DNA from 2 places in the Paenibacillus sp. JT31N17 genome. Region 1 is predicted to be linked to the other one. Evidence: predicted binding sites of a transcription regulator. Region 1 holds the regulator's gene; the other holds the start of a gene.
What was found. Region 1 encodes NrdR, which represses ribonucleotide reductase genes. Its sites were predicted from a motif close to AACACNATATATNGTGTT; they were not measured.
Positions count from the first base shown of each region.

Region 2: a site for NrdR is predicted at 2,354-2,371, ahead of nrdI (class Ib ribonucleoside-diphosphate reductase assembly flavoprotein NrdI). Genes of this name have one in related genera too.

Region 1 is NZ_JBWDNP010000002.1:609,412-624,297, reverse strand. Features, by position in the region: gene AC0YOB_RS10260 (M13-type metalloendopeptidase) at 1-737, opposite strand, end outside; gene AC0YOB_RS10255 (cysteine-rich KTR domain-containing protein) at 813-1,001, opposite strand; gene AC0YOB_RS10250 (ABC-2 transporter permease) at 1,001-1,627, opposite strand; gene AC0YOB_RS10245 (ABC transporter ATP-binding protein) at 1,624-2,484, opposite strand; gene AC0YOB_RS10240 (GntR family transcriptional regulator) at 2,490-2,864, opposite strand; gene AC0YOB_RS10235 (DUF6440 family protein) at 2,884-3,060, opposite strand; partial or broken gene AC0YOB_RS10230 (IS110 family transposase) at 3,307-3,564, opposite strand; gene AC0YOB_RS10225 (hypothetical protein) at 4,628-5,107, opposite strand; gene AC0YOB_RS10220 (M48 family metalloprotease) at 5,262-5,633, shown strand; gene AC0YOB_RS10215 (hypothetical protein) at 5,717-5,995, shown strand; gene AC0YOB_RS10210 (hypothetical protein) at 6,245-6,385, opposite strand; tRNA gene AC0YOB_RS10205 (tRNA-Ala) at 7,021-7,093, opposite strand; gene nrdR (transcriptional regulator NrdR) at 7,142-7,612, opposite strand; gene AC0YOB_RS10195 (alpha/beta-type small acid-soluble spore protein) at 7,721-7,939, shown strand; gene AC0YOB_RS10190 (lytic transglycosylase domain-containing protein) at 8,008-8,586, opposite strand; gene coaE (dephospho-CoA kinase) at 8,586-9,182, opposite strand; gene ytaF (sporulation membrane protein YtaF) at 9,206-9,898, opposite strand; gene mutM (DNA-formamidopyrimidine glycosylase) at 10,034-10,897, opposite strand; gene polA (DNA polymerase I) at 11,004-13,655, opposite strand; gene AC0YOB_RS10165 (EAL domain-containing protein) at 13,926-14,886, opposite strand, start outside.
Region 2 is NZ_JBWDNP010000029.1:8,057-22,942, forward strand. Features, by position in the region: gene AC0YOB_RS37680 (carbohydrate ABC transporter permease) at 1-261, shown strand, start outside; gene AC0YOB_RS37685 (ABC transporter substrate-binding protein) at 576-2,057, shown strand; gene nrdI (class Ib ribonucleoside-diphosphate reductase assembly flavoprotein NrdI) at 2,453-2,812, shown strand; gene nrdE (class 1b ribonucleoside-diphosphate reductase subunit alpha) at 2,799-4,883, shown strand; gene nrdF (class 1b ribonucleoside-diphosphate reductase subunit beta) at 5,045-6,043, shown strand; gene AC0YOB_RS37705 (helix-turn-helix domain-containing protein) at 6,392-7,273, opposite strand; gene AC0YOB_RS37710 (glycoside hydrolase family 172 protein) at 7,415-8,497, shown strand; gene AC0YOB_RS37715 (aldo/keto reductase) at 8,557-9,528, opposite strand; gene AC0YOB_RS37720 (sigma-70 family RNA polymerase sigma factor) at 9,878-10,483, shown strand; gene map (type I methionyl aminopeptidase) at 10,709-11,455, shown strand; gene AC0YOB_RS37730 (sensor histidine kinase) at 11,560-13,452, shown strand; gene AC0YOB_RS37735 (ABC transporter substrate-binding protein) at 13,454-14,758, shown strand.

The DNA.
Region 1 (14,886 bases):
TCCATTGCGGTTTTAAAATACGGTTTAAGCAAGCGGTCAAACGCAATCGTCTGCTCCGCTATTTGAACGGCTTCCTCTGGTGTACTTCCGCTCATCTCCAAGAGCTTTTGCAAGTTTTCCCGATAGTTTGCCAGCAGCTTCTCTCCCTCCGGCATATCATAAAAGCCCGCATCAGGCAGGATTAACTTCGGCATATCCATATACAGTGCGTTATGCTGCGCATCCTTCATGTCCGGCTGCACATAGACCACCAATGGCGAGGCTATCTGCGGCAGAGACATGCCGCTGATTATGATATCCGGCAGTGCCGTGTTAAAATCTGAAAGGTTTTGCAACGCATCAATGGGTTCCAGGTATGGCTGCAGCGGCGCCGCACCTTCCACATTTCGCTTGGTATAGTCTGCGGCTAGATCGTAAAATTCCAAAAATTCCGGCAAACCACTTGAAGTGGCAGTGTCCGGTGACATTTCGGCAAAATCCGCCATGAGCCAGGCTTCTACATCGCCGCCAATATCTTCAAGCCCGCCTACAGAAATTTTTTCAGGGGGAATTTCGGTCGAGGCTAACCATTCACCATTGACTGCTGCGTACAGGTCATCCTGCGGCCGGACTGAAGCTGGACTTTCCGGTTTGGAAAAGAGGGAATCCCTAAATACAACGGCAATTACAAGCAGGCATATGAGCATGATACAGGCAGTAACGAGGGTCAGTTTCTTATTCCGGGATTTGTTTTTCATTTTGTTAATTCCTCCATTAAATGTTCTTGCATGAATGAATACAAAGAAAGCCGATAACTGCGATTGTACCCGCGGTTATCGGCTCTGCATCTTAGCGTCTGGCTCTGAGATAACGGACATTTTCATTTGTACTATATTGATTAAGGTTTCCTGTTTGCACTTGGGACAAAATAACGGGAAATTTTTCAGTTCCGTATCTTCCCGCATTTTCATCCTTGTTTTTTGACCGCATACCGGGCACAATATCCATTCATATTTTTGCATCATAGTTCTTTACGGCTTAGCCATCTGGGACATATGATCCATGAGAGCAAATAGGCTACAACACTAAACGCGGCCACTATACCGTATACCAATAGCAAATTTTCTTCTATGTTCATATAATAGCCCAGCAATTTCCTTAATCCCTCAAAGGCAGCGGCTGTAACTACATAAGAAAGGATGATTCCGGCAATGCTTTTATCTCCATCAAGCAAAAAAGAAGAGGGAATATTCACACTGGCTGGGAGAAACGCGAGAATAAGTGCAAAGAATACATTCATATAAACCGCGGATAACTCAAAACCAGATGTTATAATTGAAGCAGCAACACAAATAATAGAGGCTACCACAATTCCCAACAGGCTAAGTAACATATACATACAGTATTTGCTTGAAGCGATTTGAACTCTTGACACTGGAAGCGTTGCGCAAAACTTATCCCACTGCGCCGTTTTGTCGCTCTGAATGCTCATTACCGCCATCATGCCAAACGAAGTCCCGGCAATTACAATCAAAATCCATGGAGAGCTTAAAACTGACAGAGCTATTCCAATAACGACCATTATTAACAGGGGGATGAGCAACCCATCGCGGATTGCATAGAAATCTTTAAGAATTAGCCCCTTCATTTTCGCTCCCCCTTTATATACAGCAGCATAATATCATCAATTGTGGCACGGTCAATCACTGCATTCGGGTATTTTTTTTGCACCAAATCTTTATCGGCAACCAATACTTCCCAGGCATAATCCTGCTTCCGGTAAGCGACTATATCTTGTTCGTCAAGGGCATCAAACTGTGCCGCACCACATTTAATGATCCCGTACTTATATCGCAATTCATCCTTTGGTTTGTTGAAAATAACCTTGCCGTTATGAATGAACACGATATAATCAGCGACTTTTTCCAAATCACTTGTGATGTGTGAAGATACTAGGATGGAGTTGCTTTCGTCCTGTACAAATTCCAGAAATATATCTAAAATATCATCTCGGACGACAGGATCAAGTCCGCTGGTCGCTTCATCCAAAATCAGAAGCTTGGAACCGTGAGAAAGTGCTACAGCAATAGATAGCTTCATCTTCATTCCTTTGGAAAATTGTTTGATCTTTTTGTCCGCAGGCAAGGATAATTTACTTAGTAAAGAATAATATCCTTTTTCATCCCAGGCTGTAAAAATATTTTGGAAAACCTTGTTTAGCTTTTTAGGTGACAATCCTTCAGGAAAACTACTGCCGTCAAAAACAACACCAATTTGATTGCGGACAGCATTATCAATTTCCTGGTCCTGCTTGCCGAAAATCGTAACCGTGCCGGAATCTTTATTTTTCAATCCAAGAATCGAATTGATTGTGGTGCTTTTTCCTGCACCGTTTTCACCAATCAACCCCACAATCGACCCGCGCGGCACATGAAATGATACATTGTCCAAAACAAAGTCGTGATACGCCTTTGTCAGTCCATTTACAGTTAAAGCATTGTTCATCACCATTACTCCTCCACATAGAACAGCTTTAATAACTCGATGAGTTTTTCAACAGGAATACCATTTGTGCGCCCAATATCTGCGGCTTCCTGTAAAAGTCCCTCAGCCCGGCGCTGGATTTCTTCTTGATAGAATTTTTTGTTTTGTGCCGATACAAAACTTCCCCGTCCTACGGTAGTCTCTATAAAACCGTCCCGCTGCAAATCCTCATAAGCTTTTTGAACAGTAATCACACTGACATGAATAGATTTTGCCATAGAACGCATAGATGGAATGGGGTCACCTGTCTGTAGTTCACCACTCATTATCATAGCTTTGATCTGTGATGTTATCTGTTCGTAGATAGGCTTACTTGTATTGCTGCTAATAATAATCTCCATGTAAGCACTCCGTTTAAGATTATTTTTTTAGTAAAGGTTTTCCGTCTGTATCAAGTAAAACTGTAAGCCCTGATCCTACATTAGGGAATATAGCTAAGAGATATTGCACTCCAGTTTCTTTGTCGGTAATGACTTGTGTCATTACTGCACTTTCAGCTTGAATATGCTCTACTCCAAATCTTGTTTCTTTTTTCATAATCCTCCTCCTTACTTTTCGTTTTAAACACTGTCTTCCGGTAAAAATTCATCCCTACAACCTGTACTATATTGTACTTATACAATAAGTACAATATAGTACACTCAATTACAATTGTCAACTTTCTTATAAAATCTTTAGACAGAGACATTTAATTTTTTTTCATAAGTGTAGATAATCAAGGTTAATCCGGTTTCCTGCTTGAACAGGTGGAAATACCTGTAAAAGCCGGTGTGGAAGAGTATCGTGCCCTGTCGGCTCCATACCAATGATGAGCCTTTTTAAACGGTGTTTCTGTTGTAATCCATCGATCCATCGTTCTAATTTTTCGAATCCTTCCATTGTATTTGAGAATGATAGATGTCGTTTACTCAGTATGATGCCGCGAAAATTAGTTGCTTGTGCTACATGAGTTTCCTTCGCGATATCTATACCCACAACAAGGTGAGATGTAGATATTCTTTCAATGCGTTGATTTTGTCCGGCTGATTGCTTAAACTTCATAGTAAGAGCGCCTCCTTGATGGTGTTGGGTTATTAAACCTTTCAACAAACCCATCATACAGAGGCGCTCCTTTTTTGACAAAGGCCAAATCTTAGGCCCTACAGGAATGTTTAGCGTAATCCCTGTTCAATAAATTAAATACAGAATTACCCCAATCCACGACCCGGTCGCCGCGCCGAAACGACAAGCTGCCGAGCTGCCGCACGCGCCAAAGCCGGTCAGACTTGCATGATTCGCCGCCTTTTACGGCCGCGGCTTCTGAGCGGCTTCCTTGCGGGCCTCGTCCGGCAGCGAATACGCGATTTTGCCGGTAACCGTCGTGACTCCACCACCCTGAAATCAAGGTGTGGGCTATTGCTGTGTATGTAGCTGTTCAAACCCAGCTGTACATATGTATCAAATACCCTATTTTGTGAAGATGAAAAAGGATCTGCCTGAGCAGCTGCGGCGAATCTTTTTAATTTCAACTATCGGTACCCGTTAGCGTAACGGCAAAGGAGCAACTGCCACCGGCAAGCTGCTCCAAGATGCGTTGAACTATCGTACCCGTTAGCTCAATAGTTCTTCTTTAGAAATATAAGAAAATCATCCAGTGCTTTCGTCGCCAATCGAAAATGTTCCGACTCTAACTGAGTGTATAATATAAGTTCTAATTCATTATCCAAGTCGAAAAGCCTGGTTGAAAAATCGGGTATAGACTTATCGGACATTAGTGCCGTATTCAATCTACTTTGAAGTTCATCGATACCGAATTCCTTTTTCTTAAAGCGTTCGACTAGAAATTCGAATTGTTGGTAGCTAATTTCTTCTCCCCCTATCTGCGATTACCGGTGTCTCTAATGAGCTAACGTACCCGTTAGCCATGGAGCTGCTGCCGCCGGCAAACCGCTCCAAGTTTGTCGTTCATGCTCCGGACAAGGAAGAGAACCCGTATATGCATGATAGCCCCTCAAACGAATAGCACGACCCAGACTGCATCCGACTTCGCGACCTTCAACAGATTGAGTGGCCACGCCCACGGCGATGAGGGAATAAGCAGAGTTTTTCATTCGCGATCCTCCCTCTACGCTCGGGCAAAATGCTTCATTTGCGATTCCGTGAAGTAGGGCAAATAATTTGCAAAGATCGGATAGCTCGACCGGCTGCCGCCTTCCTCGTTAAACGTTTGCGTCAGGAGTAATTTGAATACGTCCGCCGCCAGCGGACTGATGTCGGGAAAAACGAACCAATAGTTCGTTATGAGGCTGTCGCCTTTGTCCAGCTTCATTGGATAGGTTACTTCCGATTCGAGGGGGCCGTTGGAGCTCGCGATGCTGCTGATCCATTTCTCGTGGAATTGATAAGCCGTACCGAGCAGGCCGAGCCAAGCCGATGTCATTCCGGTCAATACGGCGGGTCGACTCACGCTCACCGTTTTTAAGCCTGTATTGTCCGAGGAGCTCCCTCCGGAAGAAAACTCGACCGGCGAAGCCTTGGACGGATACACGTTGAGCTCAGCAGCGATATGGGTCTCCAAAAGGCTCCGGATGTGTTCATCGTTCAATCCGGCGGGATCTTGAACGCTTTTGCGACGAGGTTCTTCGGGCGAAGCTTCTTGTCGTGCTGTATTCCGACATCTTCGAGCTGCTCGAGCTGGGAAACGACGAGGAATTGACCTCGTTATAGCCCATGAGCTGGCGCACCTGCAGCGCAAACATGTGTTGAAGCAGATACTGATTTTCCCGGCGATGTGGATCCCGTATCTGGGCAACGCTTATTCCAGAGCGTGCGAGTACACGTGCGACCGTATCGCAACGGCTTACACAGGCAATGCGAATGCGGCCATTCACGCCTTGACGGTGCTCGCGGTCGGCAAGCAGCTGTTTAAACGGATCAACATCCCCGATTATTTGGAGGAAAGCTACCGGGAGCGCGGATTTTTCATCGCATGGTACGAGCTCCTGTCGACGCATCCTCCGCTTCCGAAGCGGATTACGGAAATATGGCAGTTTCATGCGCATCCGCAGCTGTTCGGATATGAGACCAGCCGGTTTGAAGCGGTAGAACCGCCAACGTCTATAACCATGTAAATGGATTCGTGTCCGGCATAAAACGCGTCCTTTTGTCTCATAGTAAGCAGGAAGGCTACGAAGGTATGAGGAGGTACACGACCATGGCGAAATACGATTCCAGCCTGCAATCGCAAAACCCGATTTCCCAGGCGCAAAATTCCGTCAATACGGCTCACAATGCGGTGACGAAAGCGCAAAGCCATCCGAGCGAGCAGCTGATTCAGCAAGCCGAAACGACTGTAGAACGTGCAGAGAACTCGATCGAGCAGGCCGGCTTCAGCCACAACCAGAAGGCAGTGGACGAAGCAAGGGCCGATCTGGCGGAGGATCAGGCGGCTTTGCAAAGCTTGACTCCTATGAAAAGCCCGGAAGAAACCTAAAAAGTATTGAGCGGTCGGAATGAAGAGGGAGTTCCCAATACCTGAAGCAAGAGACCTGTATGGCCGGTGTGATTCGCCGGTTGTCAGGTCTTTTTTGCCCGCCATTATCGGCAGCAACGGATCGCCTGGTAGTCACTTCGGAAAAGCTGTTGGGTAAGAAATTCTTTCGCATATTTTTCAAGTTCGTCTGGGTCAGTAATGGTCATCGTGATTGCGAAATAACTAGATATTATGGAGACAGATGGGAGGTTACATTGGGCCGGATGCGTCTTCTCGCTCGAGGCTCCGAAGCGCGCTTATGCTGCGCCAGTCGGCCAGACCGTCGATGGACTTACGCAAATCTGTCGCACCGGCAGCCAAATAAATCGATTGTATACCTGAGAGGCTCATTTTGACGCCGCCAGGGCAGCGATGACTTCGCGAAGCAGCTTTGGGTCCAAGCTACCTTGGATTTTCATGTGCACGGCTTCAACATGAAGGATGAGGGTGGAATCGGATGCGGTCGAAGCCGATTCACGATGGAGAGCGGAACAAAAAGAGCTGCTGCTTTGGGGCCTCGGGGGCGGGACGAGGGTTCAGGGTGCGTCCTTGGGCATTACACCAAGTTTTCATCGTCCGCTCGCTTCATAATCTGCGACGTGAGCGGCCCACTCTTGCCGACGCTGTTCTTTGATCGTCATAACGCAACCTCCAATTTCGTAACGTTGCCGTTATCTTCTCACAGATCCTGATCACCTTGAAGTATGCTATGTTTGACGCTTACCTGAGTACTTTTGGTCATAACCTTTTTACTGAAAAACTTACGGATTTTTATGTTTTTCCAATAACGCTTTTGGCGATATCGACAACTTAGCTAAGTCCTGTAATTTGTTTTTTTGTATTTGCTGTTGTTTTTGTTTTGTTTGTTTATTCCGTCCCCATTATCGTCCCCAAAACAATTTCAACTTGACCAAAAGATTTATGAATCATTTCATGGAAAACTAAAAAACCCTTGCTACGCAAGGGTTTCATCAAGATAGGGTGTATGGAGCCTAGGGGGATCGAACCCCTGACCTCATCGCTGCCAGCGATGCGCTCTCCCAGCTGAGCTAAGGCCCCGTGAATCATGGCGACAAGTAAGATCATAGCACAGGAAAGTTGTACCTGTCAATCGTTTTTCTTGCTGCCATTGGAGAGCAAACTGTTTAGCTCCTTCATGAACATGTCGATATCTTTGAACTGCCGGTATACCGAGGCGAAACGCACATAAGCTACCTCGTCCACCGGATACAGCTGCATCATCACCAGCTCGCCGATTTCGCGGCTTTGGACTTCGGCCTGGGCCGTTGTACGCAGCTCTTTCTCGGCCTCGGATACAATCACTTCAAGCTTCTCAACCGGCACAGGACGCTTCTCGCAAGCACGGATAAGACCGCGCAAAATCTTGTCGCGGTTGAACTCTTCGCGGCTGCCGTCTTTTTTGACGACAATCAGCGGGGTTTCTTCAATCATCTCGAACGTTGTGAATCTTCGGGTGCATTTCTCGCATTCGCGGCGGCGGCGGATCGACTTGTTGTCGTTCGCAGGTCTGGAATCCAATACTTTGGTTCCCGCGTAATCGCAATACGGACATTTCATCGGATTTGTTGACCCCCATCTTTGAAAAAGAATTTCCATACGTTTCCTGTAATGAAACTCGTGCAATCGCACATAATACTTGTACCAACCGCAAGGAGGTGAAAGACAATGAGTTCAAACCGCAGCAGCAACCAACTGGTTGTACCACAAGCCAATGCAGCGCTCGACCAAATGAAATATGAAGTCGCGCAAGAGCTGGGTATTACGATCCCACAAGACGGTTACTATGGTAACATGGCTACGCGTGACGCTGGCTCCCTTGGGGGTTACATCACTCGTAAACTGGTACAAATCGCCGAGCAATCCATCGCAGGTCAGTTTAAATAAGGTTCACAGGATTTATAATGGAAGCTTTGGCAGCCGCCCTCAGTGGCGGACCTGCCAAGGCTTCCTTATTATTTTGTCGCAAATTCAGGATAAAGCTTCTTGTATTTATTATAATAATAAATGACGCGCTGTACATAGTGGCGGGTTTCCCCATATGGAAGCTTGTCCACCGTCTCCAGCTTGCCATCCCATGTTCCCTCCGACATCCATCGGTTTACTGTCCCCGGTCCCGCATTGTAAGCCGCAACAACGGCATACGTGTTGCCCTTGAACTGCTGCAGAAGCGAGTTCAGATACCAGGAGCCAATTTCAATGCTGATGTCAGCGCGGCTGGCAATGGCAGCTTGGGTAACATTGGAGAATTTCCCCTTTTGCACAATCCAGTCGGCCGTATCCGGCATCAGCTGCATCATACCGATGGCACCTTTCTTCGATACCTTATTATTGCTGAAATTCGTCTCCACCCTTATGATAGCGGCCACCAGATGCGGGTCCAGCCCATAGTTGACCGAACTGATCTTAATGTCGGATTGGTAATGGATCGGATACATCCAGCGGTTCATCCAGTCGGATTTCAGATACAGCATTACCAGCACCGCAATAATCAGAAGCAGCAGTACACGTTTTTTAAATATCTTCCTCACCATCACGAAAGTCCTTGCTCACGCCAAAATTGTTCAATTTGCGCCTCTGTGTTTTCAAGTGAACCGCTATTGTCTATTACGAAATCCGCAAGCTTTCTCTTCTCTTCAATATCCATCTGCAGCCCAATGCGCTGCTCCGCTTGCTCTGCCGTCATGGAGTTGCGTGCCATCAGCCTCTCCATCTGCAGGTGGCGCGGTATATATACGACAATGACTCCCTTGTACAGGGACGCTTGTCCCGTCTCATACAAAAGCGGAATATCCGCCACAATCAGTCCGCCTGGGTTCTCCAGCTCAAAGGCATTCATTCGCGACCACATGGTCGCCCGGATCGCCGGATGCAGAATACCCTCAAGCATGTCCAGCTTCTCCCGATTGCCGAAGACGATCTTCCCAAGCTCTCCCCTGTTCATCGTTCCATCCGCATTCAATACGGCCTGCCCGAATACAGCCGTAATTTGCGCCAGCGCAGGCTCTCCGGGAAGCACAACTTCCCGGGCAACCTGGTCGGCATCGACAATTTTCGCTCCCCGTGCGGACAGCATGGCGGATACCGTGCTTTTGCCGCAAGCGATACCGCCTGTTAATCCAACTATCATTCCTTCACCTCATAATACCCCTTTTATAACAACCGCAAAATCCCCATCATAATCAGCATAATCCCCGGTAATACCGATAGTGCGCGCATTCCCCGCCAAGCTGCAAAACGAAACCCCAGCCGCATCCCGGCCAGCAGGAACAGTCCGCTGGTGGTTGAAATGATAAATGCCGTCAACAACGGCGACAAGCCGACCATGGCTGCGCCAAGTCCCGCTCCGAAGCTGTCGATCGAGAGGGCGAAGCCAAGCAGCACAGCCTCTGACGCCGAAATAATACCGGAGCGGTCCACATCCGCAATTTGCGGCGTCCGCAAAATTTGAATCACGATCCCCAGGCGCTTCCATTCCAGCAGCAGCACAGGCACAGCCGGCGTAAGTCCATTCATTTCCGCTGCTGAACCGGATGGTTCAGGCTCTTCCGGAACGCTTTCCTTGGCTTCCTTGCGTCTTCGCCATAATTGAAACAGAGCCCAGCAGCCGATAACCATCAACAAACTTGCGCCGATCCACTTGGCCGTCAGCGGCGACAGATGGCCTGTCAGCATGGAGCCGATCTGCATGGACAGCCAGACAACAAAACCCGAACAGAGAGAAATGATGACAATGGATACGACCGGTATCCGAATCCGTCGTAATCCGTACGTTACACCAACGCCGAAGCCGTCCAGACTGACGGCAAAAGCAAGCAGCAATAATGAAACGACATGTGCCAGCAACCGATGTCCCTCCCATAACGGCGACTGCTTCAAGCTTGCCCTAACCGCCAATCAATCGGCTTGGAAGCTGGTAAGCTGTGCATTCGCCCATTAACATGAACGGTACATCATATGCGGTTTCTCCCCAGTCGTGTCTTATTTGCGCGAGAGCCTGCCAGCTTTGGACAGCCTGGGTACAGGCTGGCAGCTCGTACAGATATGGGTGCCTCTGCCCCCTACCACAAGCTTCTCGATAAACTGTCCGCAGCGGCTGCAGGGTTCATTCTTCCGGCCGTATACGAGCAGCTCATGCTGAAACATTCCCATCTCGCCTTGTCCATTCACATAAGACTTGATGGAGGAGCCGCCTGTTTCGACCGCCCTCCTTAAGGTGGCGATGATCGCTTGATGCAAGCGCGCCCATTCGGCCGGTTTAATGGAATCCGCTGTCCGCTCTGGATGAATACCCGCCGTGAACAGCGCCTCATCTACATATATATTGCCAAGCCCCACGACATATTCCTGGTTCAGCAGCAGCGGCTTGATTTTGGTCGTCCGTTTAGCCAGCTTCTTCTTGAAAGCCTGCAGGGTAAAAGCATCATCAAGCGGCTCCATGCCGAGTTTGTTAAGCGGCGGCAGCGTGAGCTCCTCGCCCCAATCAAACAGATGCATCGTCCCGAACTGGCGGACATCCTTATAACGCAGCTCCGTATCATCGCTAAAATGAAAGACCACATGCGTATGCAGCTCGGATGGCTCCTTACGATCATAGACACCATAGCGCCCTTCCATACGCAGATGGGAAACAAGCACCAGACCATCAAGTATAATCCTCAGAAATTTCCCCCTACGTTCGACCGACTGGATCGTCCGGCCAACAAGCAGGGCTGCAAATTCATCCGGCGCTTTGGGCCGCTGTATAATCCGCGGCAGCGAAACGGTCACCCGCTCTATCCGCTTTCCCGCCACAAGCTGGTTCAGTGTCCGCCGAACGGTTTCCACCTCCGGCAATTCCGGCATTTCCTTCACCTCCGACACAACCGCAGGCATAAGCAGCACAACAGAAATCTATGCCCGAAGCCCCCGGTTGGTATTATAGTATAACCGATTCTTGACCCAAACCGCCTTATTTTGCTTCGTACCAATTCACTCCGTAATTGACGTCCGCCTTGAGAGGCACATCCAGCTCCAGTGCGCTTTCCATAACTTCCGGCACGAGCGTCTTCATCAGCTCGAGCTCATCCTCCGGCACCTCGAACACCAGCTCATCATGCACCTGCAGCAGCATGCGGCTGCGAAGCTTGCGCTCTTGCAGCTTCTCGTCCATCCGCACCATAGCAAGCTTGATAATATCAGCTGCCGTGCCTTGAATCGGCGTATTCATCGCCGTTCTCTCCGCGAAGGAGCGCAGGTTGAAGTTGGAGGCTTTGATATCCGGCAAGTATCTGCGGCGCTCCAGAAGCGTTGTCACATACCCGTCCTGACGGGCTTGTACCACAATATTGTCCATATAGCCCCGCACACCGGGGAAGGCTTCAAAATACTGTTCAATAAACCGGGCCGCATCCTTGCGTGTAATATTCAGGTTATTGGAGAGCCCAAAATCGCTGATTCCGTACACAATGCCAAAATTAACCGCTTTCGCCTGACGGCGCATGTTGCTGTCCACCTCTTCGGCGCGCACGCCGAACACATCCATCGCGGTCTTGGTATGGATGTCCATATCCTCGATAAAGGCTTCCTTGAGCTTCTCATCATTGGAGATATGCGCGAGCACGCGCAGCTCGATCTGCGAGTAATCCGCTGCCAGAATGGTCCAGCCCGGCTCCGACGGAACAAACGCTTTGCGGATGCGGCGTCCTTCCTCCAGCCGGATCGGAATGTTCTGCAGGTTCGGAAACTGGCTCGACAAGCGGCCCGTTGCCGCAATCGTCTGCCGGTAATACGTATGCACCATGCTGCTGTCGCGGCGGATTTCCTTCAGCAGTCCTTCAATATAGGTGGACTGCAGCTTCGCCAGCGTCCGGTATTGCAGGATGAGCGGTATGATCCCGTGGTACGGCTCCAGCTTCTCCAGGACATCGGCATCGGTAGAATAGCCGGTCTTCGTCTTTTTCATTGCCGGAAGGCCGAGCTTCTCGAACAAAACTTCGCCCAGCTGTTTCGGTGAACCGATATTGAATTCCATTCCCGCGTGCATATAAATATCGCTTTTACAGCGGGCGATTCCCTGCTCCAGTTCCTTGCCCAGTTCCTCCAGCGTGCCCGCATTGACCCGGATGCCCTGCTTCTCCATCCCTGCAAGCACAATGGCGAGCGGCTGCTCCAGCTCATAATAAAGCTTGCTCATGGCGCCTTCCTCCAGCGCCTTCTGCTGCAACGGCACAAGCCTGCGGACCGCATCCGCCTTGGCCGCCAAATGACGGGCCAATATCTCCCGCTCGGGAATGCGGAACTTGGCTCCCTTGCCATAGACCGACTCATCCGAATGGATGGCGGGAAGCTCATAGCGCTGCATCAAATAAACGAGCGTCTGGTTAGACTCCGTCGGATCCAGCAGATAAGCGGCAAGCAGCACGTCAAAATCGGTACCGCAAAGGTCAACGCCATTCCAATGCAGCGTCAGATCCGCTTTGTGCAGATCATAGCCGAATTTCCTTGCTTCCGGATTGCCCAGCCATTGACGCACGGGCTCGCCCGCCTCAGCCAGCAGCTCTTCCGAGGTGAGCACCAGAACCCGCTCCTCAACCGGAATCGCCAGCCCAAGCAGCAGTGCATGATGCGGATTATCGCCCACTGCCTCGATATATACATTCTCCGCTCCGGCCAGCAGTCCGCTCAGCTCAGATGGGCTCAGTTCATTCAAGGCCACGATATCGTAATTCGCCTCCGCAGCCACGGCGCTATCCGCCCCAAGCTCCGGCAGATCGAGGCGCTCCATGAGGGACCTGAATTCAAGCTTGCGGAAGGCATCCGCCAGCTGCGCCTTGTCGTAGCCGTTATAGGCCTCCACACCCTCCGCATTGTCCAGGGGAACCTCGCGGAATATGGTGGCCAGCTTCTTGCTCATTCGCGCATCTTCTTGATGCGCCGCGACCTTCTCCTTCATTTTACCCTTGAGCTCGCCGGCATGGGCAAGCACTTCCTCTACGGTGCCATACTCATGGAGCATCTTGAGCGCCGTCTTCTCGCCCACGCCAGGAATGCCGGGAATATTATCCGAGGCGTCGCCCATCAGCCCTTTAAGATCGATAATTTGCTGCGGCGTCAGGCCGTATTTATCCTTTATTTCCTGCGGATTATACCGCTCGACCTCGCTGACGCCCTTACGCGTCAGGGCAATCGTCACATAGTCGGAAGCCAGCTGCAGCATGTCCTTGTCCCCGGAGACAATCAGGGTCTCGACCTTCTGCTCATCCGCCATCCGCGTCAAGGTCCCGATAATGTCATCGGCTTCATATCCAGGCAGCTCAAATTGGGCAATTCCGAAGGAACGCAGCAGATCCTTGAGCACCGGAAACTGCTCGGACAGCTCCTGCGGCGTCTTGGCCCGTCCGCCTTTATATTCCTCATATCCCTCATGGCGGAAAGTTACCTTCCCCGCATCGAAAGCAACAAGCATATGCGTTGGCTTCTCTTCCTCCAGCAGTCTCAGCAGCATGGTGGTGAAGCCGTACACCGCATTCGTATTAAGCCCTGCTGAATTCGTTAACGGAGGCATGGCATAAAACGCCCGAAAGACAATGCTATTTCCATCAATCAATATCCATTTATCCATACGAAAGGCACACCTCACCTTGGTTTTCCTATGATCTATCATAGCATAAAGCGGGCATGCTTTCCCATCAAGTCTATGCTCAAACACGAACATTCCACATATTACAGTTTCCCGTGCTTCCACAAGCAAATCCGCAGTCTGAAAATATGAAAAACAGCCGCGCAACCGGGCTGTTTCCAATTTTTTATATTATCCGCAACAATCAGGGTGATTTAGGTATCCGCTTCCATAATTGTGGAGGCCGTGCACGCGTTACCGTTAATATTATCGCTAACCGATAGCCGGCTGCGGCCTGCCGAGCAGATAGCCCTGTGCATAATCCACGCCCATATCACGCATATGCTGCAGTTCTTCCTGCTCCTCAATCCCCTCGGCAACAATGGATATGCCCATTTTGGCGGCAAATTCAGTGAAGGTATGCACGATTTGCTCCTTCATGGCGTTCAGATGGATGCCATGAATAAGCGAACGGTCAATTTTGATGAAATCAGGCTGCAGCTCCACGATCGACTGCAGCGAGGAATATCCAGCCCCCGCATCGTCAATGGCGATTTGATAACCCTGGTTGCGGTAATGATCGAACATTTTCTTGGCCGCCCCAAAATCCTCGAAGGAGCTGCGCTCGGTAATTTCAAATACTACATTATGGGGCGACAAGCCGAAGCGCTCAAGCAGATACAGGGTTTGTCCGGGAGTGAATGATGGGTCGTTCATAATTTGCGCCGTCATGTTAATAAACAGCTTTTGACCGCTGGCCAGCCCTGTGCTGCCTTCAATAGCCCGCTCGCGGGCCAGCCTGTCCAATCCGTAAATCATTCCCTCCTCTGCCGCATAAGCAAATAACTGCTGGGGTCCTTCAAACCAACGCTTATCGGGAAAACGGGAGAGTGCTTCATAACCGTACACATCCCCGCTGCGCAGAGAATAGATGGGCTGATACACCGGGAAGATGTCACGGCTGTGGAGGAGCTGTTCGAATGCGCGGCGCTGAAGACTCCGCTCGGTAGCCGAAGCCCGCTGTCCGTGAACAATCGCCTGCTTGATCCCTTCATACCATTGATCCCCCTGCTCATCCCGCTTGCCCATAATGGAAACACCGGCATGCAGCTTCAGCTCCTGAACATCGCCATCGAATGAGTGATCCATGAAGCGCCTGCCCCACTCCCGCTTGAACCTGCTCCCGAGCTCCAGCAGCTGCTCCTCCAGCAATTCCTCGCGGGCTTCCGGAAGG
Region 2 (14,886 bases), on a different contig from region 1:
GTTCCGATCTTCTCGACGCTGGCGATCTTCGTGTTCTCCAATGCCTGGAACGACTGGTTCTGGCCTTCGCTTGTCATGCACAGCGATCAGACGCGCCCGCTGGCAACGGCCATATACAAATATGTCATAAATGCGAAGAGACTGGATTTGAATATCAAATTCGCGATACTGGCGATGATTATGCTGCCGCCGATGGTTGTATTTCTCACTTTCCAGCGTTTTATAATGCGCGGCCTGCAGCTGGGCGGCATCAAGGGATAGGATGGCGAGAGCGTAAAGCTGCACACGATGAGCATAGGAATACACATCGTCAGTATGAAGCCGCCTCCATTAAGATTAAGAGGTAAGAAGAAACGGCTTCGCCGTTCTTTGGCGGGAAAGTCAGTTTCTTCCCTCAAGCCTTATAGAAAATTATAGGCGTGAAACTTATAAATTCTAGAAGGTCAAGGTGAAAGGCTGACGCCGTCCTTATGAAGGCGGGGCTCGTTTCATTCCGGTGAAATAGAAGCAGAGTATAGGCCACGGTTACTTTCTTCTATTTCAAATAAAATTTATGAGGAAGAAGGGGAGTTTCAATGCGCAAGTTAAGTCTTATCCTTGTATGTATGATGGTTTTCAGTGCGCTGCTGGCTGCCTGCGGCGGCTCGGACAACAGCAAGAACAACAACACGGCCGCCAATGCGCCGGCTAACACACCGGCCGAGGACCCGCCGGCAGCCGCCAATGACAACGGAGCCGCGGCCAATAATACGCCGCCGGCCGAAGAGGACATCTCGACGAAGAAAATCACGATCAGCGTCTATTACCCGCTCCCTGACCAGGTGGAGAACCGGAAGCTGGAAGACGACAAGATCAAGCGTTTCACCGAGAAATATCCGAATGTAACCGTTGAGAAAAGCGACTGGCATTACAGCACCGATGAGATCGGCATCAAAATGGCGGCCAACGAAGCGCCTACCTTCTTCAATACCTTTGCGACGGAAGCCAAATTCCTCGTTGAGCGCGGCTGGGCTGCTGATATTACGGAGCTGTGGAATAATTATGAATTCAAGGATCAAATCAATCCGATCCTGCAAAATCAATTCCTGATTGACGGCAAAGTGTACGGCGTTACTCAAAAAGGGTATGTGACCAGTACCGTTATTAACAAAAAGCTGCTGGATGATAAAGGCGTGGCCGTTCCTTCCTATGACTGGACATGGGACGATATGCTGAGCACGGCCAAGGCGGCCTCCGATACGAAGAAAGGCATCTCCGGCATCGCGCCGATGGGCAAAGGCAATGAGGCCGGCTGGAACTGGACGAATTTCCTGTTCGAGGCGGGCGGCGAGATCCAAACGATTGCAGACGGCAAAGTAACAGCGGCGTTTAACTCCGAAGCGGGCTTAAAAGCGCTGGAGTTCTATAACAAGCTCCGCTGGGAAGCCAATGCCATTCCGCAGGACTGGGCGCTGGGCTGGGGCGATGCTGTAGGGGCTTTTGCACAAGGCCGCACGGCAATGGTTATTGCAGGAGCAGAAGGACCGATTGAGCAGGCCTTGAACCAAGGCAACATGAAGCAGGAGGATGTGCTCACATATCCAATGCCGGCAGCAGAAGCAGGCGGCAAGCATTACGGGATTCTGGGCGGCGACTATCTGGTCATCAACCCGAATGCGACCAAAGACGAGCAGGAGATGGCGTTCCGCTATATTACCTTTGATTATTTCTCCGATGACTGGCTCAAATCGGTTGAAACCGACATTCAGGCGCGTAAAACAGAAGGCAAGTTCTTCATCCCGCCGCAAATGAACTATTTTGGCGCCGACTCGGACTATGGCAAGAAGGTGCAAGCGATTTTCGACAAATACGACAATGTGTACAAATATAATGAGGAGTCGAATAAATTGCTTGATGGTCTGCCGGAAGCGCAGTACAATACGCAGGAATATTACGGTACGATGACCAATGTCATTCAAGAGGTATTCTCCAAGAAGGGCACAGACTTGAAGGCGCAGCTCGATGCCGCCGCCAAGGATGCGCAGACCAAATATTTCGATAAAATCAAAGCGCAATAAACGCCATATACAGCCTCCAGATCCGCTTCTCATGTGGGTTTGGGGGTTTTTAACTGGGACAGAGCTGGAAAAAGGACTCATGAATGGCAAACCGCCGACACAATTTGAAGCTGCCGATTACGCAGGCCAGGCAGAGGTGGCAATACTCATCATGAAGAAGCTGCCCGCCATGAAATAATTTTATTTAGTAGAAGCGGAAAATCCCCTACAGCCCCCTGAACGTAACGGTTCAGGGGGTTTTTGTCTTATGAAAGCCTGGATGAATCAGTTGAATATTACCTGGAGACTCATTGACATACACAATATATTGATATATATTCAATCTTACCAACTATATATAGATGAAGTTGCTGAAAAGAAAAATTGGAAATTCCTCAGGTCAGGAGTTGGTGTATTTGTTGATTGCTTATGATTCACGCACGGGCAATGTCGGCAGATTCATAGACAAGTTAGCGATGAGGGCGGTACGAATCGAAGGAAGCTCAACGATACGGGAGCCGTTCGTGCTCGTAACCTATACAACAGGATTTGGTCAGGTACCGGACAGGGTACTGGAATTTTTGCAAAATAATTACAGTTATCTGAAGGGTGTTTCTGCGAGTGGCAACCGGAATTGGGGAGAAGGATTCGCCAAAAGCGCAGACCGGATCGCCCAGTTATTCGCTGTCCCGGTCATCAGCAAATTTGAGCTGTCAGGTACGTCAACGGATGTTGAATATTTTCGGAGAGCGGTGAGCATGTTTGCGGTACATTGAACTGAATAATCAATTGATGCAAAGAAACGAAGACGGCTTTTTCAAGCTGGAAAAGGATCATGAGGCTGTTGCGGAGTTTATGGAGGATGTTCACAGCAGGAGCGAGACGTTCTCCGGCACGAAGCAAAAAATCGATTATATGATCGCCAACGATTATTACGAGAATGTCTATGACCGCTACACCTTGGAAGAAATCGAGTCTGTCTATGAGACGGCGCAGCAGTACGGCTTCGAATTTCAATCCTATATGGCGGCGTCCAAATTCTATACGGATTATGCGCTCAAGACTAATGATCAATCCAAATATCTGGAGCATTACCCGGACCGGGTCAGTATTACGGCGCTCCATCTTGCGCAGGGAAATGCGGAAGTCGCCAGAATGCTCACCCGCTCCATGATGGAGCAGCGCCTTCAACCGGCTACGCCAACTTTCCTTAATGCGGGCAAAAGCCGCCGGGGCGAGCTGGTGTCCTGCTTCTTAATGGAGGTTGACGATTCTCTTAATTCGATCAACTATGGTCTTGGAACCTGCATGCAGCTGTCCAAAATCGGCGGCGGCGTTGCGGTCAACTTGTCCAAGCTTCGGGGACGCGGGGAGTCAATCAAAGGGGTTGAAGGCGCCGCCAAAGGGATTATGCCGATCCTGAAGCTGATGGAGGATGCATTCTCCTATGCGGATCAGATGGGTCAGCGCAAGGGCTCGGGAGCGGCTTATTATAATATTTTCGGCTGGGACGTGCTGGAGTTTCTGGATTGCAAGAAAATCAACGCCGATGAGAAGAACCGGATCAAGACCCTTTCCATTGGACTGATTGTACCGAACCGCTTCTACACGCTGGCTGAGCAGAACCAGCCTCTTCATGTGTTCGCGCCCCACACCGTCTATCAGGCCTATGGCCAGCATCTGGACGATATCGATCTGGATGAGATGTACGATCAGCTGCTTGCGGACGACCGTGTGAAGAAAAAAGTGGTCATGAGCGCGCGCGACATGCTTGTCAAAATTGCGACAATACAGCTGGAATCCGGCTATCCGTATATAATGAACAAATCCAATGCCAACAAGAATCATGCGTTGAAGGATATCGGCACTGTGAAAATGTCCAACCTGTGCACGGAGATTTTTCAGCTCCAGGAGGTATCGGAGATCGGCGACTACGGCCAGCCGGATCTGATCCGCCGCGATATCTGCTGCAATCTGGCTTCCCTTAATATCGTCAATGTGATGGAGCAGAAGAAAATCAAGGAATCCGTGTATGAAGGCATGACCGCCCTGACAGCAGTCAGCGATATGTCGCGTGTACCCAATGCGCCCGGCGTTGCCAAAGCCAATAACGAGCTTCATGCCGTCGGGCTCGGAGCGATGAATCTTCACGGCTATTTGGCCAAGAACCGGATCGCATACGACAGCGGCGAAGCGAAGGATTTTGCCCGGACCTTCTTTATGATGATGAACTATTATTCCATCGAGAAGAGCATGCAGATCGCTCGAGACACGGGGACGGTCTTCCAGGACTTTGAACGCTCGGAGTATGCCAAAGGCACTTATTTCGCCAAATATGAAGATACCGATTACAGTCCGGTGACGGACAAGGTGAAAGGGCTGTTCGAGGGAGTTGCGATTCCAACGCCCGCGGATTGGAGCAGCCTCAAGCAGCTGGTGAAGCAGCACGGTTTATATCATGCCTACCGGCTGGCCATCGCGCCTACGCAGAGCATTTCCTACATCCAGAACGCCACTTCAAGCGTTATGCCGATCGTGGAGCAAATTGAAACGCGCACCTATGCGAATTCGACGACCTATTACCCGATGCCTTACATGGCGGCGGACAATTACTTTTACTATAAATCAGCCTATCAAATGGATCAGTTCAAGGTGATGGACCTTATTGCCGAAATCAGCGAGCATGTGGATCAAGGCATTTCAACCATTCTTCATGTCAACAGCGATGTGAGCACAAGAGAACTCGCCAGGTATTATTTGTACGCGGCCAAGAAGGGCTTGAAGTCGCTGTATTACACCCGGACGAACCATCTTTCCGTGGAGGAATGCATTAGCTGTGCGGTTTAAACGGGGAAAATCAGCTTGAACAACTGCTTCCTCGACAAGCGGCAAGCGGCAAACTCACTTGCAGCACCTACGAATATCAGAGGAGGCTTTCCTCATGCACGCCAGTTTTTTTGCCTCACTTCCGGTACCGCCTGAAATCATCATGGAAGGGAAATGAAGTTATGAATGTAAAATTAGCGGAGCCGGTCAAGAAGCCGGCGGTGACCTTTAAGGCTGTGAACTGGAACCGGCCTGATGACGATTATACAAGCACGTTCTGGAACCAGAACATCATGCAGTTCTGGACGGATGAAGAGATTCCGCTTTCCGATGACAAAATGTCCTGGATGAGATTAAGCAGCCCGGAACGGGATTTATATATGAAGGTGCTTGGCGGTTTGACTTTGCTGGATACGATTCAGGGCGGAGTCGGCATGCCGAAGCTGCTGGAGCATATCGACGGCCTGCAGCGCAAGGCGGTGCTTGGCTTCATGGGGATGATGGAGCAGATTCACGCCAAATCGTACAGCAGTATTTTTACAACGCTGGCGACTACCGAGGAAATAGACAAGCTGTTCAAATGGGTAGAGCAAAATCCGCTGCTGCAGTCCAAAGCGGAGTGGATCTCGGAATGCTACCAGAACATCGATTCGGCGAAAAGCTTGTATCTGGCGATGGCAGCCTCCGTGCTGCTGGAAAGTTATCTGTTCTACAGCGGCTTTTTCTACCCCTTATACCTTGCCGGACAAGGGAAAATGACCAGCAGCGGCGAGGTTATCGACCTCATCCTGCGCGATGAGAGCATTCACGGCCTCTATGTCGGGGTGCTGGCGCAGGAGGTGTTCCGCGAGCTGGATGCGGCTGAGCAGTCCGAAGTCACGGCAGAGCTCTATGATCTCCTAAACCGTCTGCACGCCAATGAGGAAGCCTATACCGACGAGCTGTACAGCGTGCTTGGCCTGCAGGAGGAAGTGAAGCGATTCGTGCGGTACAATGCGAATAAGGCGCTGATGAATTTGGCGCTGGAGCCGGTTTTTCCTGAAGAAGAGGTGAATCCGATCGTGTTCAACGGGATCAGCACCCGGACGAAGCAGCATGATTTCTTCTCGAAAAAAGGCAACGGCTATGTACGGACAGTCCATGTAGAGACATTAAAGGATGAGGATTTTCTGTTCGATTAACGGCCGCTATCCGGTTGTTCACAACAGAATGGCTATTGTTCTCATAAAAACCGCTGAACGTTTGGTAACCAAGCGCTCAGCGGTTTTTTTATACCTTATAGAATTTATAAGTTTCACTCCTGTAAATTTCTACAAGGTCTAAGGGAAGAAACTTGCTGTGCCACCAAAAGGACGGCGACAGCCGTTTCTTCTTGATTCATGAGATTAAAGGGTGAAGCGAGTGGGAGAAGGCTGGAGAAACGGCATCAGCGGCCAAAGAGACGTTTCTGTATGGCAGCCATGGCAGCCTATCTTATTTACCGGATTTCTAACTGGCATCAGTAAGGTTCAGGCTCTGACTGCTGTCCTTTATTTTCTGCCCTCCGCAAGAATGGCCCGGTAGGCGCTGGGGCTTACGCCTTCCTTGTTTTTGAAGGCTCTGCTGAAGCCGTGAATACTCGGGTAGCCAAGCGAATCCGCAATCTGCTGCATCGTCATCCTGGTGTGGCGCAGCAGGTTCTTGGCCCGGTCCAGACGCATCTGCTGATGGTATTGCATCGGTGTGATCTGGAAAGCCTGCTTGAACAACCCGATCAAATAATGCTTGTTCATATGAAACTGTTCGGAGAGCTCCATCAGCGTCAGCTCACGGCCGGCGTGAAGGTTCAGGTAATGCTGGATCTCCAGCAGGAGCGGGAGATGGCCGGGCTCTCGCAGCTTTTCCTCGAGCTGCGTCTCGCGAAGCAGGCACGCGAGCAGCTCAAGCATAAGCCCCTTCAGGCGGAATTGGTGGAATGGCATCTTCATTTCAAACTCCCGGATGACCGCGAACAGCAGCTCTTCGAACTTCAGCAAATCCGGCATACGGATGCGGCTTGGCAGCTTCCAGTCCGGTCCGGAGAGCAGATCCGGGCGGAACCAGCTATTCTCCGTACGGCTCATATGCCGCAGGGGCTTGAAGGACACCCATACATCGGGGCTGTCGGCGGTTTCGGATAAATCAAAATGGACATGGGGCTGCCTCGCCGCCTGCCCTCCCATGACCCGAATGGAGTGGGGCTGCTTCGGCTTGAAGAGAAACACGTCTCCGGCTTCCCCGGCGTATACGTTATCTTCGACTGTTATCTCCAGGCGTCCTTCTTTGAGAAGCAGCAGCTCATAATCCCAGATTACCCGTTCCTCGATGAAAGCACCGGAATCTAACCAGGAATCCATAGCTACCCGTATGTAAGGCGATAATTGCTCCAGCACGGAAAACCCTCATTTTCATTAAAGTATGAATGTTCTGAATGATTGATAAAAAGAACTAACCAATTGCTAAATCCAGCTGCGTAATGCCCGGCTTATAATGTCCTTGAACGCTATTATTCAAACGCACAGGAGGCTTATATAATGACAACAGCATTCAATGGAATCGGCATGGGGCTTGGCAATTTGTCACGTTTGTCAAACGCGGTTACCCGATCGGTCAGTCCGGAGAACTTTACCGGCGGGAAAGGCAAGGGAGCCATGGCCACGGAAGGCACCGGGGCGGCCTGCGCCCGCGATTTGGGACAAGGCTGGAAGATATCCCCCTCTGTCATGGTGCCGGCGAATTCCTCGTTCACAATGGCCGACATTCAGGGGCCGGGCGTGATTCAGAATTTCTGGCTCACCTGTCCGGTAGAATCATGGCGGCATTTGATCCTGAACATTTATTGGGATGACGAAGCGGAGCCCTCGGTGCGCGTTCCGGTCGGCGATTTTTTCTGCAACGGCTGGTGCGAGCGCAGTCTTGTGAATTCGCTTCCAATTGCCGTTAACCCGGCAAACGGCTTCAACAGCTATTGGGAAATGCCGTTCCGCGGCAAAGCCCGGTTCGTCATGGAGAATCTGGAAGACAAGGACACGGTGCTGTATTACCAAATTAATTATACGCTAACCGACGTACCGGCCGATATGGCTTATTTTCATGCCCAGTGGCGCCGCAGCAATCCCCTTGCCTACAAGGATGTACATACGATAGTCGATGGCATCAAGGGCAAAGGGCACTTTGTCGGAACCTATCTGGCGTGGCAGGTGAACAGCAACAACTGGTGGGGCGAAGGCGAAGTGAAATTTTACATGGACGGGGACCGCGAGTTCCCGACAATCTGCTCGACAGGGCTGGAGGATTATTTTGGCGGAGCCTGGAACTGGGATATGGAGGGCAAGTATGTACCTTACAGCACGCCTTATCTGGGCATGCACCAGGCGATCAAGCCGGACGGCCTGTACAAGGCCAACCAGCGCTTCGGAATGTACCGCTGGCATATCATGGACCCTATCCGCTTCGAGGATGACCTTCATGTGACGGTGCAGGCGCTGGGGTGGCGGTCGAAGGGCAGATACCTGCCCTTGCAGGACGATATCTCCTCCGTTGCATTTTGGTATCAGACAGAGCCGCATGCCGCGTACCCGCAGCTGCCGGACAAGGATGGCCTGGAGGTCATTTAACCGAATTTCATATAAAAAAGAAGCGCTCCCGTCATTCTTGGCGGGGGCGCTTCCGATATTTAGGGCATTTTCTTGCCGCGAGTGCTTTCATAAAGCGTATACCATTCCTCGCGGGTCAGGCGAAGTGTGGCGGCATCCCTGCAAGCCAGGATGCGCTTGGGATTCACGGTGCCGATTACAGGCTGAATGGCAGCGGGATGCGTCATCAGCCAAGCGAGAACAATCGCTTCCGGCGTCGTGTTCTTTTCTTCTGCCAGCCGACTGACAAGCTTGGCGGTTTGAACCACCATATCCGGCTTGCCGTCGAGCGGTGCGCCGGAGTATAGCCCCTGCGCCAGCGGACCCCAGGATTGCAGCTGGATATTCTCCATACGGCAAAATTCCATCGTTCCTTCCGGGAAAATGCTGTCCTTCGCCGCATCCTGGTTAATGTGGATGCCGGTTTCTACGAAGCCTGTCCGCAGAAGGCTCATCTCCAGCTGGTTGGCGACGAAAGGCTCATCGCAATACGCCTGGAGCATCTTGATTTGTCCCTGACTCATGTTGGAAACGCCGAAATGGCGGACCTTGCCGGAGGCGGTGAGCTTGCGGAATGCGCTCGCCACCTCTTCCGGATCAATGAGCGGGTCCGGACGGTGAAGCAGCAAAATATCGAGGTATTCGGTTCCAAGACGTTCAAGAATCCCGTCTACGCTTTTGAGAATATGAGCCTCGGTGAAGTCAAAGCGCTGTGGACCAACCCCGTCAGGAAAACGGATGCCGCATTTGGATTGGATAATAATTTCCTTGCGGAGGCCCGGCATTTCCTTCAATACATGGGCAAATACCCGCTCCGCCTTGCCGAAGGCATAGATATCGGCATGGTCAAACATGTTGATGCCGATTTCCAGCGCGGCATTGACAGCTTCCATGCCCTGATTGTAATGCTCGCTTGTGATCGGATTATCGTTCCAGCCGCCTCCAAGCCTCATACATCCGAGGACGAGCTGGCTTGCCTCTATTCCGCGCTGCTTTAAGGGAATGGGTTTCATTCATTTACCTCCATCATCATGATTGTCACACGGTACAATCCCTATTATATAGGTCAAGCTATCGATAAAGAAAGTAGTGAATTGTGCGTTATGTAATGCTAAACGGTATACCTAGTGATGCCAAGTATAGTGCCGCAAGCAGGAAGCTCCATGACGCATGTATGCCGAATTCATGCTACAGGGCATGGATGATTCTGGGAAGCAGAAGGGGAACGTCAACATTTTGCCATAAACCAAAAAGAATATGACCGGAATTTATTAAACGGCGCTATTAACAGATGCGTTTCTTTTTTTTCCTGTTATAATGGTAGGTAAAGGTGTTCACGACGGATGGCAAAGGAGAATTGCGATGAATGAGTCTCAGCTGGTAATGGCTTCCAGACAGGGCGATCAGCTTGCCTTCAACAAGCTTGTGGAATTGTACACGGACAAGATTTACAACATGGCGCATCGGATCCTCCGCAGCAAGACAGAGTGCGAGGATGTGGTTCAGGAAACCTTTCTCAAGGTATACCTCAATTTGAACCGCTTTGATGAGAACAAACGATTTTCCACCTGGATCTTTCACATCGGCAAGAACATTTGCCTGGATTTGCTTCGTCGTCGCAAGGCACCGTCACTTCCTCTGGATCAACCGGTTATGGCCCATTCCGATCAGCCTCTCTCGCTTCATGATGTCATTGCAAATACAGAACCGACGCCTGAAGGCGAGGTTATCGAGCGCGAGCTGTCCGACAAGATGGCGGAGCTCATCGACAAGCTTCCGGTCAAGTACAAAAGCGTCGTTTATCAGCGCTATGTATTGGAAATGTCGCTTGAGGCGATCAGCCAGGCCAATAATATACCGGTTAATACCGTGAAGTCACGGATTCACCGCGGCAAGGATTTTATGAAAAAAAGATGGGGCAAGGCGCTCTTGATATATTCTCTGCTCATGCTGATTTTAAGTCCTTAGGCTGTACGGACAACGGCATGAATCCTGCATCCACTCTCACTCCCATAAGCGGATATCGCTCAGGGGCGGGAGTGGTTTTTTTGTGATGGCGGCAGCAGAACTAATTTTGCAGCAAAGGTAAAGGACGATGCCGGCTCTTCCTTCATACTATATTAATGCCATCGTTTGAAAAAGCAGGCGCAGAGCTTTACAATGAACATAATCATGATCATAAAGGAGATTGACATGCTCACTATAAAAACAAAAGATCAAATTCATAAAATGAAACAGGCCGGAGAGGTGCTGGCCGCCTGTCATAGAGAAATCAGAAAGCTGATCAGCCCCGGCATCACAACGATCGAAATTGACGGGTTTGCCGAGAAGTTTATGAGAGATCACGGGGCAACGCCGGAGCAAAAAGGGTATAAAGGTTATCCATACGCCACCTGCGCTTCCGTCAATGACGTGATTTGTCATGGCTTCCCGGGCCAGTACCGTCTGAAGGACGGAGATATTGTGACCATCGATATGGTTGTCAATCTGGAGGGATGGCTTGCGGATTCGGCCTGGTCCTATGCGGTCGGCAGTATTTCGGAAGAAGCCGCCCATCTGCTGGACGTAACGGAGCAATCGCTCTACAAGGGGATCGAAATGGCGGTTCCGGGCAATCGGATCGGCGATGTGTCCCATGCGATCCAGGTATTCGCGGAAGCGCAAAATTTCTCGGTCGTGCGGCAGTTTATCGGCCACGGAATCGGGCAAATTATGCATGAGGAGCCTCAGGTTCCCCATTACGGGCCAGCTGGCCGCGGCACGCGCATCAAGGAAGGCATGGTATTCACCATTGAGCCGATGCTGAATGTGGGCGGGCCGAACTGCAAGATCGATGAAGACGGATGGACAGCAAGGACATTTGACGGCAGCCTGTCTGCCCAATACGAGCACACGATCGCGATAACAGAGGACGGTCCGATTATTTTGACCCAGCAGTAAAAGCTTGAACAAAGCAGTCCGGCACCTGCAAGCGAGGGGTTCGGGCTGTTTTGTTGAAGCTACTTAAGAACGCGCTAATGCTCACAGCTAAGGAGACATCCAGCATGAATTCCGGCAACCGATTGCGTCAGGCTTGGTCAAAAGTAAGCGATATGAGGATGGAGCGCAAGCTGCTGCTGGTGTTTCTGCTGCTCGTCATACTTCCGCTTACGTTTATTGGCGTCGTTTCCTACCGGAATTATTCCCATTCCATCGAGCATAATACGATCGTATACTCCACGAACATGCTCAGCAACATGATGGACCGGGTTGACGATTATATTGAAGATATGGTCCGGATCTCTTCCATTCCGGCTTATCAGGATGATATCAGGCAGAACCTGATCCGCTCCAACCGTTATTATGAGCAGCGCGCACAATTCTCCGGGGGCGGCGAAGGCAATTCGGTGCCGACCGATTTTGATCTGCTCCTGTCAATCCAGCGGGGAATCGAGGGCAATATTTCATATATCAATAACATCAAGCGGGGCGCGAATTCGGTCTATATTTTCGATCAATATGGAAACGGTTACTACTCGGCCAAATCCGGCATCCGCACCAATATAAAGGAAAGCTATGAGCTGTGGGAGCAAAGGATGCGGGATACGGCAGGCGAGGCTGTCCTGTTCAGCACGCAAAAATACACCAGCAATCTCAAAAGCGTGAAATATGCATTTACCGTCGTCCGGAAAATCATTGATAAGTCCTTGAAGGATGTCGGGATGATTGCCGTTGACGCCAATATCAGCGTTATTGAGGATCAGGTGGTCAAGCTGGATCGGGTTACTCACGGTAAGTCGCTTATTGTCGATGCGGATGGCAATGTCGTTTACGACTCCGGGAGGAAGCTGCTGACCGCCAATATTGCGGATCAGCCGATGCTGAAGCAGGCGACCGGGGAGAATGGAAGCTTTTATCTGAACGAGGGCGGAGAACGCCGTCTGTACATCTATGCCGCCTCTTCCCATAACGCCTGGAAAATGATTATTTCCATTCCCGCCAAGGAGCTGACACGGGATTCGGTGGTGATCCGCAACGTGACGTGGATTGCGACTTTTCTGACCATCGGCATCGCGCTGCTCATCTCGATCTTCTTTTCCTTCGCATTGACCAGGCCGCTGCGCACGATGATTCGCCTGATGCGGCGTGTCCAGGACGGGGACTTCGATGTCCAGTTCCAGGTCAGGCGCCGCGATGAAATCGGGCAGCTCGGCAGTCAGTTCAACCAGATGATTCTGCAGATCGATCAGTTGATTGCAGATATTTATGTGATGGAGACGAAGAAGAAGGAGGCGGAGCTGCATGCGCTGCAAAGCCAGATCAATCCGCATTTCATGTATAATACGCTGGAATCGATCCGCATGGCGGCCGAGCTCAATGACGACCGCGATGCGGCCAATATGCTGGCGATCCTCGGCAGGCTGCTGCGCTACAGCATCAGCGATTTGCACGAGGAAGTGACGCTGGCGAGCGAGCTGGATCATGTACGCCACTATGTGGAGCTGCTGAATTACCGCTATCCCGGCCGTTTTGAGCTGAGGATTGACGCTCCGCAGCAGCTGGCTGGCTATTCCATCATCAAGCTTGTGCTTCAGCCGATAGTGGAGAATGCGATCTATCACGGCATGGACGACGATAAGCCGCTCATGCATATTAATGTTGCAGCGGAGATAGCTAAGGAGCATGTTATTCTGCGGATCACCGATGACGGGCTGGGGATGACCGGGGAGACGCTGGAGCGGTTGAACCGTAATTTGTCGGGACAAGCCGTGGCGCTCGCACAGGCTGGCGGAAATCCGGCGGGCTCAAGCGGAAGCGGGATAGGGCTTGCGAATGTGAATGAAAGAATCAGGCTTCACTATGGAAGCGGCTTTGGCGTGAAGGTGTTCAGTGAATCCGGAAGAGGCACAGTGGTGGAGCTGCTGCTGCCGTTTGCCGGTAAAGGGGGAGGGGAATAGGATGAGCAGGCTCAGATGGAAATTCGTGATTACGGCCATGACGATTCTGATTCTGTGTACCGGCCTGGCTGCAGGGTGCAAGCCGGAGGAAGGAGCGGTATCTGAACCCTCTCCCTCAAATCCGGATCATCCGCAGGCCGAGGGCAAGCAGACACTTGTCGTTCTGACGAATCGGGTCGATCTGGTGGAGAATGGCGTCTTTCAGAAATACGCCGATCAGTTTCAGAAGTCCCATCCGGAAGCGGTTGTGGAATTTGATGCCCCTGCCAATTATACAAGCGATGTTCTCGTTCGCCTGTCCACCCGGACAATGGGAGATGTGCTGCTGCTGCCCAATAATATAACCAATGAGGAGCTCGCCAATTACTTTGAGCCGCTTGATCCGGAGATGTTCGAGGGAATGCGGTTCTCCGGTTACAAGGCCTATAATGGCGTTCGTTACGGTTTGACGACAGGGATTTCCACAGAAGGCATCGTCTATAACAAGAAGGCATTTGAGAAGGCGGGCATAACGGATATTCCCACGACGCTGGACGAGTTCTATATGGCTTGTCAGCAGCTGAAGCAGGCGGGAATCATACCGATTTATTTGAATTACGGTGCCCAGTGGCCAATGCTGGAGTGGGGTGAGAATCTGGTTGGCAGTATGGCCGGCGATGCGGGCTATTTGAATAATATGGTTTATACCGATGCTCCGTGGCAGCTTGATAATCCCTGGGGCAAAGCGATCGGGATCGTCAAGACGCTGATTGGACGCGGCTATACCGAGAAGGACCTGATCGCGAACAACTGGGAAATGTCCAAAAGCCAAATTGCGGGCGGACAGGCAGCGATGTATTTTCTGGGGAACTGGGTCATCAAGCAGGTCATCGATGCAGGAGCGGATTCATCCGAGATCGGTTTCTTTCCGTTTCCTTACGATAATAAAGCGGATAAACGATATGTGGCGCTCAGTCCGGACTGGTTTGTCGGCGTCAGCAAGTTCAGCGAGAATAAGGAGCTGGCCAAGGAATGGATTGAATTCTTCGTTAAGGAATCCGGCTACGTGAATGATTCCGGATTTCTGCCGGTCGAGCAGACCAAGACCTCGGAGCTTCCTCAGCTCAAGCAGTTTCAGACCTTCAATCCCATCTATCTCGAGCGGCAGTCGCCGAGCGACAATTTCCTGAAGCTTGGCGATAAAGCGCAGATCGCTTTTTGGTCAGGCGATTACATTCAGGAGTTTATCGCGGCAGCCGATTTGAAGCAGGCTTTTCGGAGCTACAACGAGAAATGGGCCGAAGCGAGAAGACTTGTTGCCCCCTAAACCCCCCGGAGGGGACCCCAAAGGTTTCCGACCCGCTGGACAGCCGGATGGGATAACGTTGGCGCTGCAGAGAAGCGGATTAGCTGCTGCCAGCTGGCCTCGTTTTTCGTCCCTGGCGGGACCCGCTT